3 regions of the Oceanimonas pelagia genome follow, and region 2 is predicted to be linked to each of the others. Evidence: predicted binding sites of a transcription regulator. Region 2 holds the regulator's gene; each other region holds the start of a gene.

Region 1 (4,695 bases), 1.4 Mb from region 2:
CAGTGGCACCAGCCCCAACCTGGTTAATGTTGTAGGTATGGGCGGTGTGCCGCTTGACAAGGTTCTTGAAATAGCCGGCGGAACGTCTGCGTGAGGAGAATGAATTATGTCGTTTAATATTGCTCTCAGTGGCATTAATGCTGCCCAGAAAGACCTGGATGTAACAGCCAATAATATCGCTAACGTCAATACCTACGGTTTCAAGGAATCCCGGGCCGAGTTTGCCGATGTTTATTCCAACTCGATTTTTGCCAATGCCAGAACCCAAACCGGTAATGGCGTGCAAACGGCAGCGGTGAGCCAGCAGTTTCATGAAGGTGCGTCGCTTTATACCAATAACCCCCTCGATATGCGTATCAGTGGCCAGGGTTTTTTTGTGGTGGGGGACGAACTCAACAGCAGCCAATACACATTAACCCGCGCGGGTGCTTTTAAACTTAATAATCAGAACTATGTGACCAACTCCCAAGGTCAGTATCTGCGGGTATATAACGTGGACGCACAGACCGGGGGAGTCAGTAACCTGGGGCTGGGAGAAACCACGCCGCTGCGGATTCCTCAGGCGGCAGGTGCGCCGGAAGCCACCCGTAACATTACCACCAGCCTGAACCTGGACAAGGGCAGCAAATACCTTACCGCGTCCGGTACCTCTGCCATTCTGGCCGGAACTCAGGTATTGCCGCCCAGCCGCCAGAGTTCAGCCAGTGTTACCCTGAATGATGCTCCCGTTTTTCCGCTTACCATTAATACCGGGGGAGTGACGTTAGAGGTAACCGCCGCCAGCTATCGTCCCTGGCAGGGAGAAAGTCAGCCTTCGAGAACCACCATCACCCTGCCGGAAGGCACCTATAGCACCCTGTCGCAGGTAGAAAGCGCCATCAACCTGGCGTTGAAAAACACCGCACCTCAGGCCGGGCAGGTGGCGTTAGCGACCGATGCCAATGGCAAGCTGCAGATTGCTTCACGAACCAAGGGAGAGGGAGCTTACATTGATGTGAGTTTGCCCACAGAGCTGGGCAGTGGGGCAAATAGCCAGTGGATCGATAATGGCACCAGGGATTACAGTACCAACAACCTGACCTTTAATATCAGCGTTGATGGCACGCCCAATGTGGCAGTAACTCTGGATAAGAATTACCAGAGTAATGCCAATGGTCTGGATGGCATGTTAAAAGATATTGAAAGCAAAATTAACAGTGCCCTTGCCCCTTACGAAAAAAAAGTGGCCGTGGCACTGGACGCCAACGGACAGCTTTCAATCACGTCCCAGAGTCAGGGCAGTGAATCCAGCCTGTCGTTGTCGGCGGACACTACCGGTACTCCCTCACCGGCCAGTTTGCTGGCTGAGCTCGGTCTGGCCAATAACAGCAGTGTTATGGGGAGTGATGCGGTACTCGACATTACCGATAGCAAGACCTACAGCAACAGTACCACCATCACCATTTACGACTCCCTGGGACAACCGCGTCAGGCCACCATGTATCTGACCAAGCGAAGCATGCCCGAAAACAGCTGGAATGCGACCCTGACCGTGGATGGCAAGCCCATCAGTGTGCCCGGTGGTGGTGTTGACACCACAGTGACTTATCCTAATCCGCTGGACTCCTCCAAGCGACTGGATCATCAGGTTGAAGGATTTGTGGTGACCTTTGATAACAAGGGAGGGAACCCTACCTTCAGTGTGGATCCGCTGCAGACAGAAACCCTGGAAAATGCCGGTATACCGGCTGACGGCGCCGATCCTTCCCAACAGTTTACGCTTGCGTTTGATGAGCTCACCCAATACGCCAGCCCCTTTGAAGTGCTGGCAATGGAGCAGGACGGCAACACGGTTGGTTACCTGACTTCCCTGGATATCAACGAAGACGGCCTGGTGGTGGCCAGTTACAGCAATGCCAGCAAGGAGTATCTGGGGCGTGTGGCGGTGGCCCGGGTGCCTAATGAACAAGGCCTGCGCTCGGTTGGTGGCACAGGCTGGATTCCTACTCAGGAGTCGGGCGAACCGGTTGGAGGAAAGCCCAATGAAGGTCCCAATGGCCGAATATTGTCGGCTACGCTGGAGCAGTCCAATACCAACCTGACCAGTGAGCTGGTGGACTTGATCACCGCTCAGCGCAACTTTCAGGCCAACTCCCGGGCGCTGGAAGTGAACAGCACCCTGCAGCAGACCATACTGCAAATCCGGTAGTTCTAATCGTGAGGGGGAGGGCGTGATGAAGTGAGGCGGCCTGCATCCCCTCACGCTTCTCTCCCTGCCCCTCACAACATATCAATGGCACTGATTTTGCATTATTTCCGCCATTACCCACTCGGCCAACTGCGGAGCTGAAATGGATCACCTGCTTTATATCGCCATGTCGGGCGCCAAGGAAAACATGCACAGCGTGGCCCTGCGCGCCAACAACCTGGCCAACGCCAACACCACCGGCTTTCGTGCCGATCTGGAGCAGGCCCGGGCCATGCAGGCCTTTGGTGAAGGGCTGCCGTCCCGGGTGTTTGCCATGACCGAGCGCCCGGGGCAAAATTTTGCCGCCGGTCCCATTCAGACCACGGGTCGGGAACTTGACGTGGCCGTGGCCGGTGACGGCTGGCTGGCGGTGGAAGCGGCGGACGGCAGTGAGGCCTACACCCGTTTTGGCAACCTGCAGGTGTCGGTGGAAGGCCTGCTGCAGACCAGCACCGGGCTCAATGTGCTGGACGACGGCGGCAATCCCATTGCGCTGCCGCTGCCGCTGGAAAAACTGGAAATCAACAAGGACGGCACCCTCTTTGCCCGGCTGGAAGGCGAGCCCGCCGATGGCGGCGCCGAGCTGCAACGCATCAAGACGGTATTGCCGGCCCATGATCAGATCGAAAAGGGGGCGGATGGCCTGTTTCGCCGCAAGGACGGCGAAGCCGAGCCGGCCTCGGCCCAGGTGCAGCTGATTGCCGGCGCCCTGGAAGGCAGCAACGTCAATCCCATTAGTGAAATGACCCACCTTATCGACCTGCAACGGCGCTTTGAGACCCAGCTGAAGATGATGAATCACGCCGAAGAGAACGACAAGGCCCATGCCCAGTTGCTGCGCATCGGCTAAAGGAGAGCAGAATGAACCCCGCATTGTGGATCAGCAAAACCGGGCTCGATGCCCAGCAGACCAACATCTCGGTCACTTCCAACAACCTGGCCAACGCCAGTACCGTGGGCTTTAAAAAGGGCCGGGCCATTTTTGAAGACCTGCTCTACCAGAACATTCATCAGCCCGGCGGCCGTGCCACCGCCGACAGCAATCTGCCGTCCGGCCTGATGCTGGGCGCCGGCAGCAAGGTGGTGGCCACCCAGAAGACCTTTACTCAAGGGAGCGTGCAGACCACCGACAACGCCCTGGATGTAATGATCGACGGCCGCGGCTTTTTTGAGGTGCTGCTGCCCGATGGCACCACCGGCTATACCCGCAACGGCCAGTTCGCCCTCAACGAGGAAGGCATTATCGTCACCCCCGGCAACGGCTATCCGTTGCTGCCGGAAATGCAGATCCCGGAAAATGCCCAGAGTATCAGCGTGGGCACCAACGGTGAGGTATCGGTGCAACTGGCCGGCCAGGCCGACTCCCAGGTGATCGGTCAGATTATCGTGACCGACTTTGCCAACCCCGCCGGTCTGCAGCCCAAGGGGGAAAACCTCTACCTGGCCACCCAGTCCAGCGGTGCGCCGTTGCAGGGCATTGCCGGCGCCGACGGTTTTGGCACCCTCAAGCAGGGCATGCTGGAAACCTCCAACGTCAACGTGACCGAAGAGCTGGTCAACCTGATCCAGGCCCAGCGGGTGTATGAGATGAACTCCAAGGTGATCTCCGCCGTGGACGACATGCTGGCCTATGTGAACCAGCAACTGTAACCGGAGGCCGCCATGCGACTCGCCCTGATCCTGAGCGCGGCCGCCCTGCTGGCGGCCTGCACCGCCACGCCCTATACCCCCAAGCCGGACGATCCGGCCTACGCGCCTGTCATGCCCGGCCCAGGGCACGAGCAGCTGGAGCCCAACGGCGCCATTTTTCAGGACAACTACGCCAACAGCCTGTATTCCGACATCAAGGCGCATCGTGTCGGAGACATCATTACCGTGGATCTGGCCGAGTCGACCCGGGCCCAGAAGCGGGCCACCACCCAGCAGGCCAAGGACGGCAGCCTGAACATCAATCCCCTCAACATAGGTGGTCAGGCCATCAATGTGGCCGGCTATCCGGTGACCGCCAGCATGTCGAGCAACAACGAGTTTGACGGCCAGGCTAACACCAACCAGAGCAACAGCCTGCAGGGCAGCATTACCGTGAGCGTGGCGCGGGTACTGCCCAACGGCAACCTCATGGTGCAGGGGGAGAAGTGGCTGATGCTCAACACCGGTGAGGAATATGTGCGCATCAGCGGCATGATCCGCCCCCAGGACATCAGTGCCGACAACCGGGTGGAGTCCACCCGGGTGGCCAACGCCCGCATCTACTACGGCGGCACCGGCGACTTCGCCAACACCCAGTCCCGCGGCTGGCTGGCCAAGTTCTTCAACAGTCCCTGGTTCCCCTTCTAGGAGTAACGGCATGAAGCTCATTTTCGGTGTGTTGCTTGCCGGCCTGCTGGCACTGCCGGCTCAGGCGGCGCGGATCAAGGACATCAGCTCGGTGGCCGGGGTGCGCGCCAACCAGCTGGTGGGTTATGGCC
Region 2 (4,695 bases):
CACGAAGTCGGCGTCCTTGGAGACGCCGTACTTGTAGCCAAAGGACTCGAACACCCAGTTCAGCTCCTTTTCCTTTTTGCCCAGAATGCGCTCGCGAATGATTTCGCTCAGGTCGTGAATGCTCAAGCTTGAGGTGTCGATGCGCAGATCCGCGTCCGACGACAGCGGCGCCAGCAGGTGGGTTTCCTCGCGAATGGCCTCGTCCAGGGTCAGGCTGTGGCGGGACAGCGGATGCAGCCGGCGGGTATCGCCAAAGCGGCGGATCAGCACCGAGTTGTCGGCATCGATGAAAATGCTGGAAAGCTGAACCTCATTCATGGCCCGTACTTCGGCCAGAAAGGCTTCCAGCTGCTCGGCACTGTCGGGCAGGTTGCGCACGTCTATGCTCACCGCCACCGCGCCGGGCTTGTCCCGGCGCAGCCGCACCAGCTCCGGCAGCAGCGCCACCGGCAGGTTGTCGACGCAGTAGTGGCCGAGATCTTCGAGCACCCGCAAGGCCACGGTCTTACCCGACCCGGAACGACCACTGACGATCACCAGCTGCATGTTGACTCCTCAGGCTGAAATCATGATCTGGTAGAGTTCTTCGTCGCTGCCGGCCTGACGCAATTGCCGGCATACCTGTTTGTTGCTGAGCTTCTCGGCGATCAGCGACAGGGTTTTCAGGTGCTGCTTGCATTCCTGCTCCGGCACCAGCAGGGCAAACACCAGGCCGACCGGCTGATTGTCGATGGCGTCGAACTCCACCGGCTCGGCAAAGGTGAGCAAAACGGCCGTCGCCTTGTTGTCGTTGCCGATGCGGCCGTGGGGAATGGCGATACCGTTGCCAATGCCGGTACTGCCCATTTTTTCCCGGGCCAGCAGACAGTCAAAAAGCGGCTGGCTGCCGATGTGGAGATGTTCGGCAGCCAGCTCGCTGATGATTTCCAGAGCACGTTTTTTGCTCGTGCAGGGAACCGCACTGCGCGTGCAGCCCCTGCTCAGTATGTCGGCGACTTCCATGGTTATTTTTGCTTGAGCTTCTCTTTGTGTTTGATGATCTGACGATCCAGCTTGTCGATGAGGCCATCGATGGCGGCATACATGTTTTCGTGCTGGGCGTTGGCAAACAGCTCGCCGCCGCTCACATGCAGCTTGGCCTCGGCGATTTGCTGCATTTTTTCCACATTGAGGATGACGTGCGCATTGGTGATGTGATCGAAATGGCGTTCCAGCCGGGAAAACTTGCTGTTTACATAATCACGGAGTGCATCGGTGATTTCGACATGGTGTCCGGTCAGGTTGATTTGCATAACGTCTTCCTTCTGTCGTTGCCTTTAAACCAGGCGTTTGCGCTGATTGGAAGGGGGAATGGCCAGTGACTCCCTGTACTTGGCGATGGTTCGCCTGGCCACCTGAATCCCCTGGTCGGCCAGCAACTGGGCGATTTTGCTGTCGCTCAGCGGCTTGGCCGGGTTTTCCGCCCCGACCAGTTTCTTGATCAGGGCGCGAATTGCCGTGGAAGAACACTCACCGCCATCGTCGGTGCCCACATGGCTGGAGAAGAAATACTTGAGTTCAAACACGCCTCTGGGAGTGTGCATGAACTTCTGGGTGGTCACCCGGGAGATGGTGGACTCGTGCATCTCCACCGCTTCGGCCACATGGTTCAGCACCATGGGCTTCATGGCCTCTTCTCCATGCTCAAAGAATGCCTGTTGTTGTTCAACAATACAATTGGCAACCTTGAGCAGCGTCTCATTTCGGCTTTCAAGGCTTTTGAGAAACCACTTGGCGTCCTGCAGGTGGTTGCGGATAAACTGGCCGTCCTCGCTGTTGCGGGGCTTGCTGGCCAGGGCCGCATAGGTCTGGTTGAGGCGTATTTTGGGCATGGCCTCGGGGTTGAGCTCCGCCACCCAGACGCCGCTGCGTTTGGTGACCACCACATCGGGGATCACGTATTCGGAATCGCCCTGAATGATACTGCTGCCGGGTCTGGGTTCGAGCTGCTGAATGAGTGCCAGCACCTCACGCAGTTCGTCTTCCTTGAGTTTGGTCTTGCGCTGCAGGCTGCGGTAGTCCCGGTTGCCGAGCAGGTCCATGTGCTGGGCCAGCAGATTGCGGGCCTCGGCCAGCCAGGGCGTGTCGGGGGGAAACTGCTCGAGCTGAATGCTCAGGCACTCCTGCACGCTGCGGGCGGCCACGCCGATGGGGTCGAAGTGCTGAATGCGCTTGAGTACCGCTTCCACCTCATCGGCCTCGATGCCCAGCTCCTCCGCCGATACCGCCTGCAGCAGGTCATCGATGCTGGCGGTGAGGTAGCCGGCGTCGTCCACGGCGTCGATAATGGCCAGGGCAATGGCCTGATCGGTGTCGCTGAAGGGGGTCAGGTTCATCTGCCAGGTCAGGTAATCCTGCAGGCTCTCGGTGGTTTCGCCCTGGTAGACGGTGTCTTCCAGCCCTTCCGGCAGGCCCGCGCCGCCGCTGACCGGAGAGGCGGTGTACACCTCTTCCCAGCTGGTGTCCATGGGCAGCTCTTCGGACAGCTGGTTGCGCTCCATGGCGGTGTCGGAGGCCATCTGCTCTTCGTTGCGGTTGTCGTCAACCCTGATGCTGTCCGGCTCTTCCTGCTCCAGCAGGGGATTGCTGTCCAGTGCCATCTGGATTTCCTGTTGCAGTTCCATGCTGGACAGTTGCAGCAGGCGAATGGCCTGTTGCAACTGGGGGGTCATGGTCAGCTGCTGGCCCAGGCGTAACTGAAGAGTTGGCTTCATTTCGTTGCAGCATCCTTCCTGATAAACCGCATTGCGGTGCCGTCAAAGGCTGAATTGTTCGCCGAGATAGACCTTTTTGACCTGTTCATTGGCCAGGATTTCCGCCGGCGTGCCGGCGGCGATGCGGTGGCCATGACTGACAATATAGGCTTTTTCGCACACGTCCAGGGTTTCGCGTACGTTGTGGTCGGTGATCAGCACACCCAGGCCCCGATCCTTCAGGTGCAGAATGATCTTCTTGATGTCTATCACAGAAATGGGATCCACACCGGCAAAGGGCTCGTCGAGCAGAATAAAGCGTGGATCTGCCGCCAGCGCCCGGGCGATCTCCACCCGCCGGCGCTCGCCGCCGGACAGGCTCATGCCCAGGCTGTCGCGAATGTGGGTGATGTTGAACTCTTCCAGCAGCTGTTCCATTTTCTCGTTACGGCCGTCGGCGTTGAGATCCTTGCGGGTCTGCAATACCGCCATCAGGTTGTCGGCCACGCTCAGGCGGCGGAAAATGGACGCCTCCTGAGGCAGGTAGCCAATGCCGGCGCGGGCGCGCGCGTGCATGGGCTCGTGGCTGATGTCCTGGCCGTCTATGGTGATGCTGCCCGCATCCCGTTGCACCAGGCCCACTATCATGTAAAAGGAAGTGGTCTTGCCGGCGCCGTTGGGGCCGAGCAGGCCCACGATCTGGCCGGTGTTGACGGTCAGGCTGACGTCGGCCACCACCTTGCGGCCCTTGTAGCTTTTCTGCAGCCCACGCGCTTTCAGTATCGCCATGCTCAGTTGTTATCCTGCTTGTCGAACTCCTGCACCTGGTCGGGCAGGAAGATGGTGGTGACCCTGTCCTTGCCGCCCTGGCTTTCGGCTTCCATCTGTTCCTTGTCGATAAAGTAGCGAATGCGGTAGCCGGTGACGATATTGTCGTTCTGCTTGAGCTTGGCGTCCCGGATCAGGGTGATGGTACGGGCACGCATGTCGTAGTGAATTTCCCGGGCCTCGGCATGCACCGGCTTGCCGTTGTTGAGGATCTGCTCATAGGTGGCCGGGCTGCCCTTGGCGGTCATCGACTGCAGGCCCTGCTCGTTGCGGATCACCACCAGCTCGTTGGCACGCACGTCTATACTGCCCTGCTTGACCACCACCTTGTCGATAAAGGTGACCTTGTTGTCGGCCAGCTCTACCAGCTGACGGCCGGCGTCTATGGTCACCGGCTGGCGAAAGTCGCTGTCTCTGGCCTGTGCCTGACCCAGGCCCAGCAGGCCGCCAAGACTAAGGATTGAAATAAGTTGCCCGGGTTTCATTCAGTAATTCCACCGTTTGTTGATCCAGCTTGCCTCGCAGGCCCGTGCCTTCCGCCTGGTATTGCGGGCTTTCCAGCCGCACTCTCTGGTTGGAGCGCAGTCGATTGTTGATAAAGTCCATTTCCAGATATTCGGTGGTCAGGGTTTCCACCAGGGCATCCGGTTGCAGCCCCTTGCCCACCACGTTGCCGGTCAGCACGGCGTTGTCGCCGGTGTTGATGGTGCCGTTATTTCCGCTCAGCCGCCACTGGGGCCGGCCGTCGGGGGAATAAAGCAAGATAACAGGTTTTTTCATCAGGGTCATGGACAGGGATTCGTAGTACTCCGCGTGCTCCGCCTGCATGCCCCGGTAGGGCAGCCCCAACCGGTTATACTGCACGCTGGTGAGGTTGGTGGCGACGAAGTCCGGCTGAAAATCCTGCTCGCTGGCGGGCGCATTGCGGTCGGTGCCAAACCATTGCCAGGTGGCCAGGGCCACCACGAACAGGCCGCCAAACAGCCAGGTCTGGCGGCTCATACGCTCATGCCCTCGGCCTGATCCAGCAGGCCACGGGCATCGAGCAGCAGATCGCACAGTTCACGTACCGCGCCGTGTCCTCCCGGAGTGCGGGTGGTGTAGCCGGCCCGCTGCAGTACCAGCGGGTGGGCAT
Region 3 (4,695 bases), 460 kb from region 2:
CGTCCAGGAACGACATCATGGGCGGGCTCTTCATGGCGTAGGCCTCGGCACGACCCATTACGATACAGTTGGTGATGATCAGACCCACAAACACCGACAGCTGCTTGGAGATGTCGTAGGCGTAGGCCTTGAGGATCTGGTCCACCACGATGACCAGAGAGGCGATGATCGCCATCTGGGCAATAATCCGTACCGAGTTGGGGATCTGGTTGCGGATCAGCGAGATAAACAGGTTGGAGAACGCCGTTACCGCAATTACCGCCAGCGACATTACGAATGCCGTCTGCATCTGCGAGGTCACCGCCAGGGCAGAACAGATACCCAGCACCTGAAGGGCGATGGGGTTGTTGCCGATGATGGGACCGAACAGAACCTTTTTCATTTCAGCTTTATCAGCCATTGTTCAGTTCTCCTTCACGAACCTTGGCCAGGAAAGGACCAAAGCCTTTCTCACCCAGCCAGAATTCAAAGGTTTTTTGCACACCGTCGGAGGTCAGGGTTGCACCGGACAGACCGTCCACGCTGGAGGGGGCACCGGCGGGGGCACCGCCCTTGACCACCTTCAGCGCCGGCTTGCCGTTATCGTCGTACAGTTTCTTGCCGACGAACTGGGCACGCCAGTTGGGGTTTTCCACCTCACCGCCGAGTCCGGGAGTTTCACCCTGCTCGTAATAGGTGATGCCCTTGATGGTGTTGCCATCGGGGGCGACCGCCACAAAGGCGTACATGGTGGACCACAGGCCCTGGCCGTGCACCGGCAGAATGATGCTGTCCAGCTCGCCGTTTTCGTCCTTGGCCAGGTAAACCGGGGCCAGGTTGGCGCGACGGCGAATACCGGCCGGATCTTCGTCGGCGCTCAGCCTGATGCTGGTGGCCGGATCCTTGGCGGCGGCACGCTGGTTGTAACCGGCGGCGGACTGGTCGGTCAGTTCACCTGTGGTCAGGTCAAGCAGGCGGGCGTCGATGAAACGCTCGTAGTTTTCCGCCACATTGTCCCGGCCCAGACCGGCCACGCTGACGATGTTGGTCTGAACGTCCAGCGCCTGGTTGCGCTGTTGGGTCGGCTTCAGCATCACGGCGGCGCCGGATACGATGATGGAGCAGACCAGGCAGAGACCGCCGACAACGGCAAAGGTTCTGCCGATAGTTTCTTTCTTAGCCACGGGCCAGCCTCCGTTTGATGTTTGCCTGAACCACGAAGTGATCGAACAGGGGAGCGAACAGGTTGGCGAACAGAATGGCCAGCATCATGCCTTCGGGGAAGGCCGGGTTGACCACACGGATCAGCACCACCATGACGCCGATCAGGGCGCCGTACCACCACTTGCCCTTGTTGGTAAAGGACGCGGAGACCGGGTCGGTGGCCATAAACATCATGCCGAAGGCGAAACCGCCCAGCACCAGGTGCCAGTACCAGGGCATGGAGAACATGGCGTTGGTGTCGGAACCGATCAGGTTGAACAGGGTCGCAGTGGCCACCATGCCGATCATCACACCGCCCACGATACGCCAGGAGGCGATGCCCAGGTAGATGATGAACAGACCACCGATCAGAATGGCCAGGGTGGAGACTTCACCGATGGAGCCCTGAATGTTGCCGATAAAGGCATCCATCCAGCTGATGGCGGCGCCGGTGTTGGCGTCCATCAGCGCGGCCTGACCGCCGGCGGCCCACTGGCCCAGAGCGGTGGCGCCGGAGAAGCCGTCAACGGCGGTCCATACGGTGTCGCCGGAGATCTCGGCCGGGTAGGCGAAGAACAGGAAGGCACGACCCGCCAGTGCCGGGTTGAGGAAGTTCTTGCCGGTGCCGCCAAAGATTTCCTTGGCCATGACCACACCAAAGGTGATGCCCAGGGCTGCCTGCCACAGCGGCAGGGTGGCGGGCACGATCAGGGCGAACAGCACCGAGGTCACGAAGAAGCCTTCGTTCACTTCATGCTTGCGTACGGTGGCGAACAGCACTTCCCAGAAGCCACCGACCACGAATACGGTCAGGTAGATGGGCAGGAAGTAGGTGGCCCCCAGCAGCAGCTTGCTGCCCCAGCCGGCCCCTTCACCCAGGGTTGCCCCCAGGCTCTCGGCCAGGCCATAGCGCCAGTTGCCGTCGATCACGCCGGCCAGGTCGGCCGGGCTGTACATGCTGGTGAGGGCTGCAATGGCCTGGCCACCGGCGTTGTACATGCCGAAGAACATGGCGGGGAAGGTCGCCAGCCACACCATGATCATGATGCGCTTCAGGTCGATGCTGTCGCGCACATGGGAGGCGTTGCGGGTTACCATGCCCGGGGTATAGAGCACGGTCGCCACCGCTTCGTACAGGGCGTAAAACTTTTCGTATTTACCACCCGGTTCGAAATGGTGTTCCATTTTTTCCAGAGTGTGCTTCAAACTCATTTCTCTTAGCCCTCTAGCTCAATCTTGGTCAGACACTGACGCAGCACCTGGCCGTAATCGTACTTGCCCGGGCACACATAGGTGCACAGCGCCAGATCTTCTTCATCCAGCTCCAGGCAGCCCAGGTTCTGGGCGCTGTCGGTGTCGCCGGACAGCAGATCACGCAGCAGCAGGGTAGGCAGAATGTCCAGCGGCATCACACGCTCGTAGTTGCCAATTGGCACCATTGCACGGGAGGAGCCGTTGGTGGTGGTGGTCAGGTCAAACAGCTTGCCCTTGGCCAGGTGGCCCAGGTAGGCGCGGGTGACCGAGAACTTGCTGGAGCCCGGGGCCAGCCAGCCCATGAATTCCTTCTCGCGGCCTTCCTTCAGCACGGAGACCTGCAGATGGTAGCGACCCAGGTAGGCGTGAGGACCATTGGCGGTGTTGCCGGACAGCACGGAGCCGGAGATGACGCGATTTTCACCGTCCTGCAATTCACCGGCGGTCAGCTCGTCGAGGGAGGCGCCGAGCCGGGTGCGCAGCAGACGGGGCTTGTTGACCACGGGGCCCCCCAGGGCCACCACGCGATCGGTGCAGATTTCACCGGTGGTGAACAGCTTGCCGAAGGCGATCACGTCCTGATAGTTGATGTACCACACCACCTTGCCGGGCACGATGGGATCGATGAAGTGAATGTGGGTACCGGGCAGACCGGCCGGGTGCACGCCGCCGAACACATGTTCCTTGACGTTGCCGGCAGTGGCCTGAGGCAGGCTGCCTTCGCCCTTGCACACATGCACCTGGCCATCGGTCAGGCGGCTCAGCACCTGCAGACCATCGGTAAACGCCTGAGCGTTTTCCTTGATCACCAGCTCGGCATTGGCACTGAGCGGGTTGGAGTCCATGGCGGTAACGAAAATGGAGCGCGGGGCCGAGCCCACGGCAGGCACCTTGCTGTAGGGGCGGGTGCGCAGCGCAGTCCACTGGCCGGATTCAACCAGCTGTTCCTGCACGGTTTCACGTTCCAGTTTGGCCAGTTCGGCAGAGCTGTAGCTTTTGAAAGTAATCTGCTCTTCGCTGTCATCAACGGCAATAACAACGGATTGCAGTACACGTTTGGCGCCACGGTTGATTTCAACCACTGTACCGGCGGCGGGAGCTGTGAACTTGACGCCAGGGTTCTTCTTGTCTTCGAAGATAACCTGACCTTTCTTGACGCGATCCTCTACCTTGACGTGCATGGTAGGGCGCATACCCACATACTCCTCGCCCAGCGTAGCAACGCGCTTGATGGAGGGACCATCGTAGATTACTTGCTCTGGTGCCCCGGCAATTGGGAGGTCCAGTCCTTTTTTAATTGTAATCATACTCACTTGCACTACTTGTTAGGGGAAGACAGGTACTTGCCATGCAGAACATGACAACATGCTGATGAGTCGCTACCGGCATGTTCGCATCGCCCTGACAACAGCACGACTACACTCCGGTAACATCCAGCCCGATTTAAAAGGCGCGTAATTCTAGCACTTTTACGACAACGGCTGCCATGGCAATTGCTAAAAATTACCGTTATGGTCAGCAAAATCGGCTTGCTCGTTAATTCACCAAGCAAAAATAAGGCCATGATTTTCAAGGCAGAATCATGCTTTGGTCGCAAGCGGCTCCGGAATGGAAGCGGTTTCCATGCTCACCGGGCTGATAACAATTTCGCTAACCACAAATAACAGTCGGCTCAGGCCGACACGCCGCCCTTGCCCATGCAGTTGGGGCTGGCGGGCACCGCTCCCCGCTCCCGCCACTCGGCCGGGGTCAGAGTGTGCAGCGCCAGCGCGTGCACGCCACCGGCCAGCTCGTCGGCCAGCAGGGTGTTCAGGGTGCGGTGGCGGGCCAGCAGACGCTGGCCTTCAAAGGCGGCACTCACCACCACCAGCTTGAAGTGGGTTTCCGAGCCCGGCTCGACTCTGTGCATGTAGCTTTCGTTAATCACTTCCAGATGTTCGGGAGACAGCGCCTCCCGGACCTTGTGCTCTATGGTGTTTTGCATCGACATGGTAGTTCCTCGCGGTTAACAGGACAGATGACAGGCGCGCTTCCCGACTCATTTCACGCGGAATGCCGGCGGCGGAAGGTCAGATTGATGCGTGCCCCTGTGGCCCGGGCCATTCTGGGCAAGGCGTGGCGCCAATGATGCTGCATTTCTCCCGCCATCACCAGCAGGCTGCCGTGCTCCAGCCACAGCTCGCGCCGCTCGCCGCCGGTGTGACGCAGCAAAAACCGCCGGCGTTCGCCCAGGCTGATCGAGGCGACCATGGGGTTGGG

Evidence for each region. The regulator sigma-54, encoded in region 2, starts transcription at its own class of promoters, with help from an activator protein. The targets are predictions, from matches to a motif close to TGGCACNGTTTTNGCTT.
Region 1: PU634_RS02960 (flagellar basal body rod protein FlgF) is a predicted target of sigma-54. The motif match lies at 2,274-2,290, and genes of this name have one in related genera.
Region 3: PU634_RS11595 (Na(+)-translocating NADH-quinone reductase subunit A) is a predicted target of sigma-54. The motif match lies at 3,983-3,999, and genes of this name have one in related genera.

What each region holds. Positions count from the first base shown of each region.
Region 1 covers NZ_CP118224.1:636,605-641,299, forward strand. Annotated here, with positions in the region: gene PU634_RS02950 (flagellar hook assembly protein FlgD) at 1-94, shown strand, start outside; gene PU634_RS02955 (flagellar hook-basal body complex protein) at 107-2,188, shown strand; gene PU634_RS02960 (flagellar basal body rod protein FlgF) at 2,331-3,077, shown strand; gene flgG (flagellar basal-body rod protein FlgG) at 3,089-3,877, shown strand; gene flgH (flagellar basal body L-ring protein FlgH) at 3,890-4,564, shown strand; gene PU634_RS02975 (flagellar basal body P-ring protein FlgI) at 4,575-4,695, shown strand, end outside.
Region 2 covers NZ_CP118224.1:2,876,424-2,881,118, reverse strand. Annotated here, with positions in the region: gene rapZ (RNase adapter RapZ) at 1-546, opposite strand, end outside; gene ptsN (PTS IIA-like nitrogen regulatory protein PtsN) at 556-1,002, opposite strand; gene hpf (ribosome hibernation promoting factor) at 1,005-1,292, opposite strand; gene PU634_RS13820 (RNA polymerase factor sigma-54) at 1,317-2,753, opposite strand; gene lptB (LPS export ABC transporter ATP-binding protein) at 2,796-3,521, opposite strand; gene lptA (lipopolysaccharide transport periplasmic protein LptA) at 3,524-4,045, opposite strand; gene lptC (LPS export ABC transporter periplasmic protein LptC) at 4,014-4,562, opposite strand; gene kdsC (3-deoxy-manno-octulosonate-8-phosphatase KdsC) at 4,559-4,695, opposite strand, start outside.
Region 3 covers NZ_CP118224.1:2,420,519-2,425,213, forward strand. Annotated here, with positions in the region: gene PU634_RS11580 (NADH:ubiquinone reductase (Na(+)-transporting) subunit D) at 1-400, opposite strand, end outside; gene PU634_RS11585 (Na(+)-translocating NADH-quinone reductase subunit C) at 393-1,163, opposite strand; gene PU634_RS11590 (NADH:ubiquinone reductase (Na(+)-transporting) subunit B) at 1,156-2,394, opposite strand; gene PU634_RS11595 (Na(+)-translocating NADH-quinone reductase subunit A) at 2,400-3,743, opposite strand; gene PU634_RS11600 (BolA family protein) at 4,109-4,426, opposite strand; gene PU634_RS11605 (alpha-ketoglutarate-dependent dioxygenase AlkB family protein) at 4,480-4,695, opposite strand, start outside.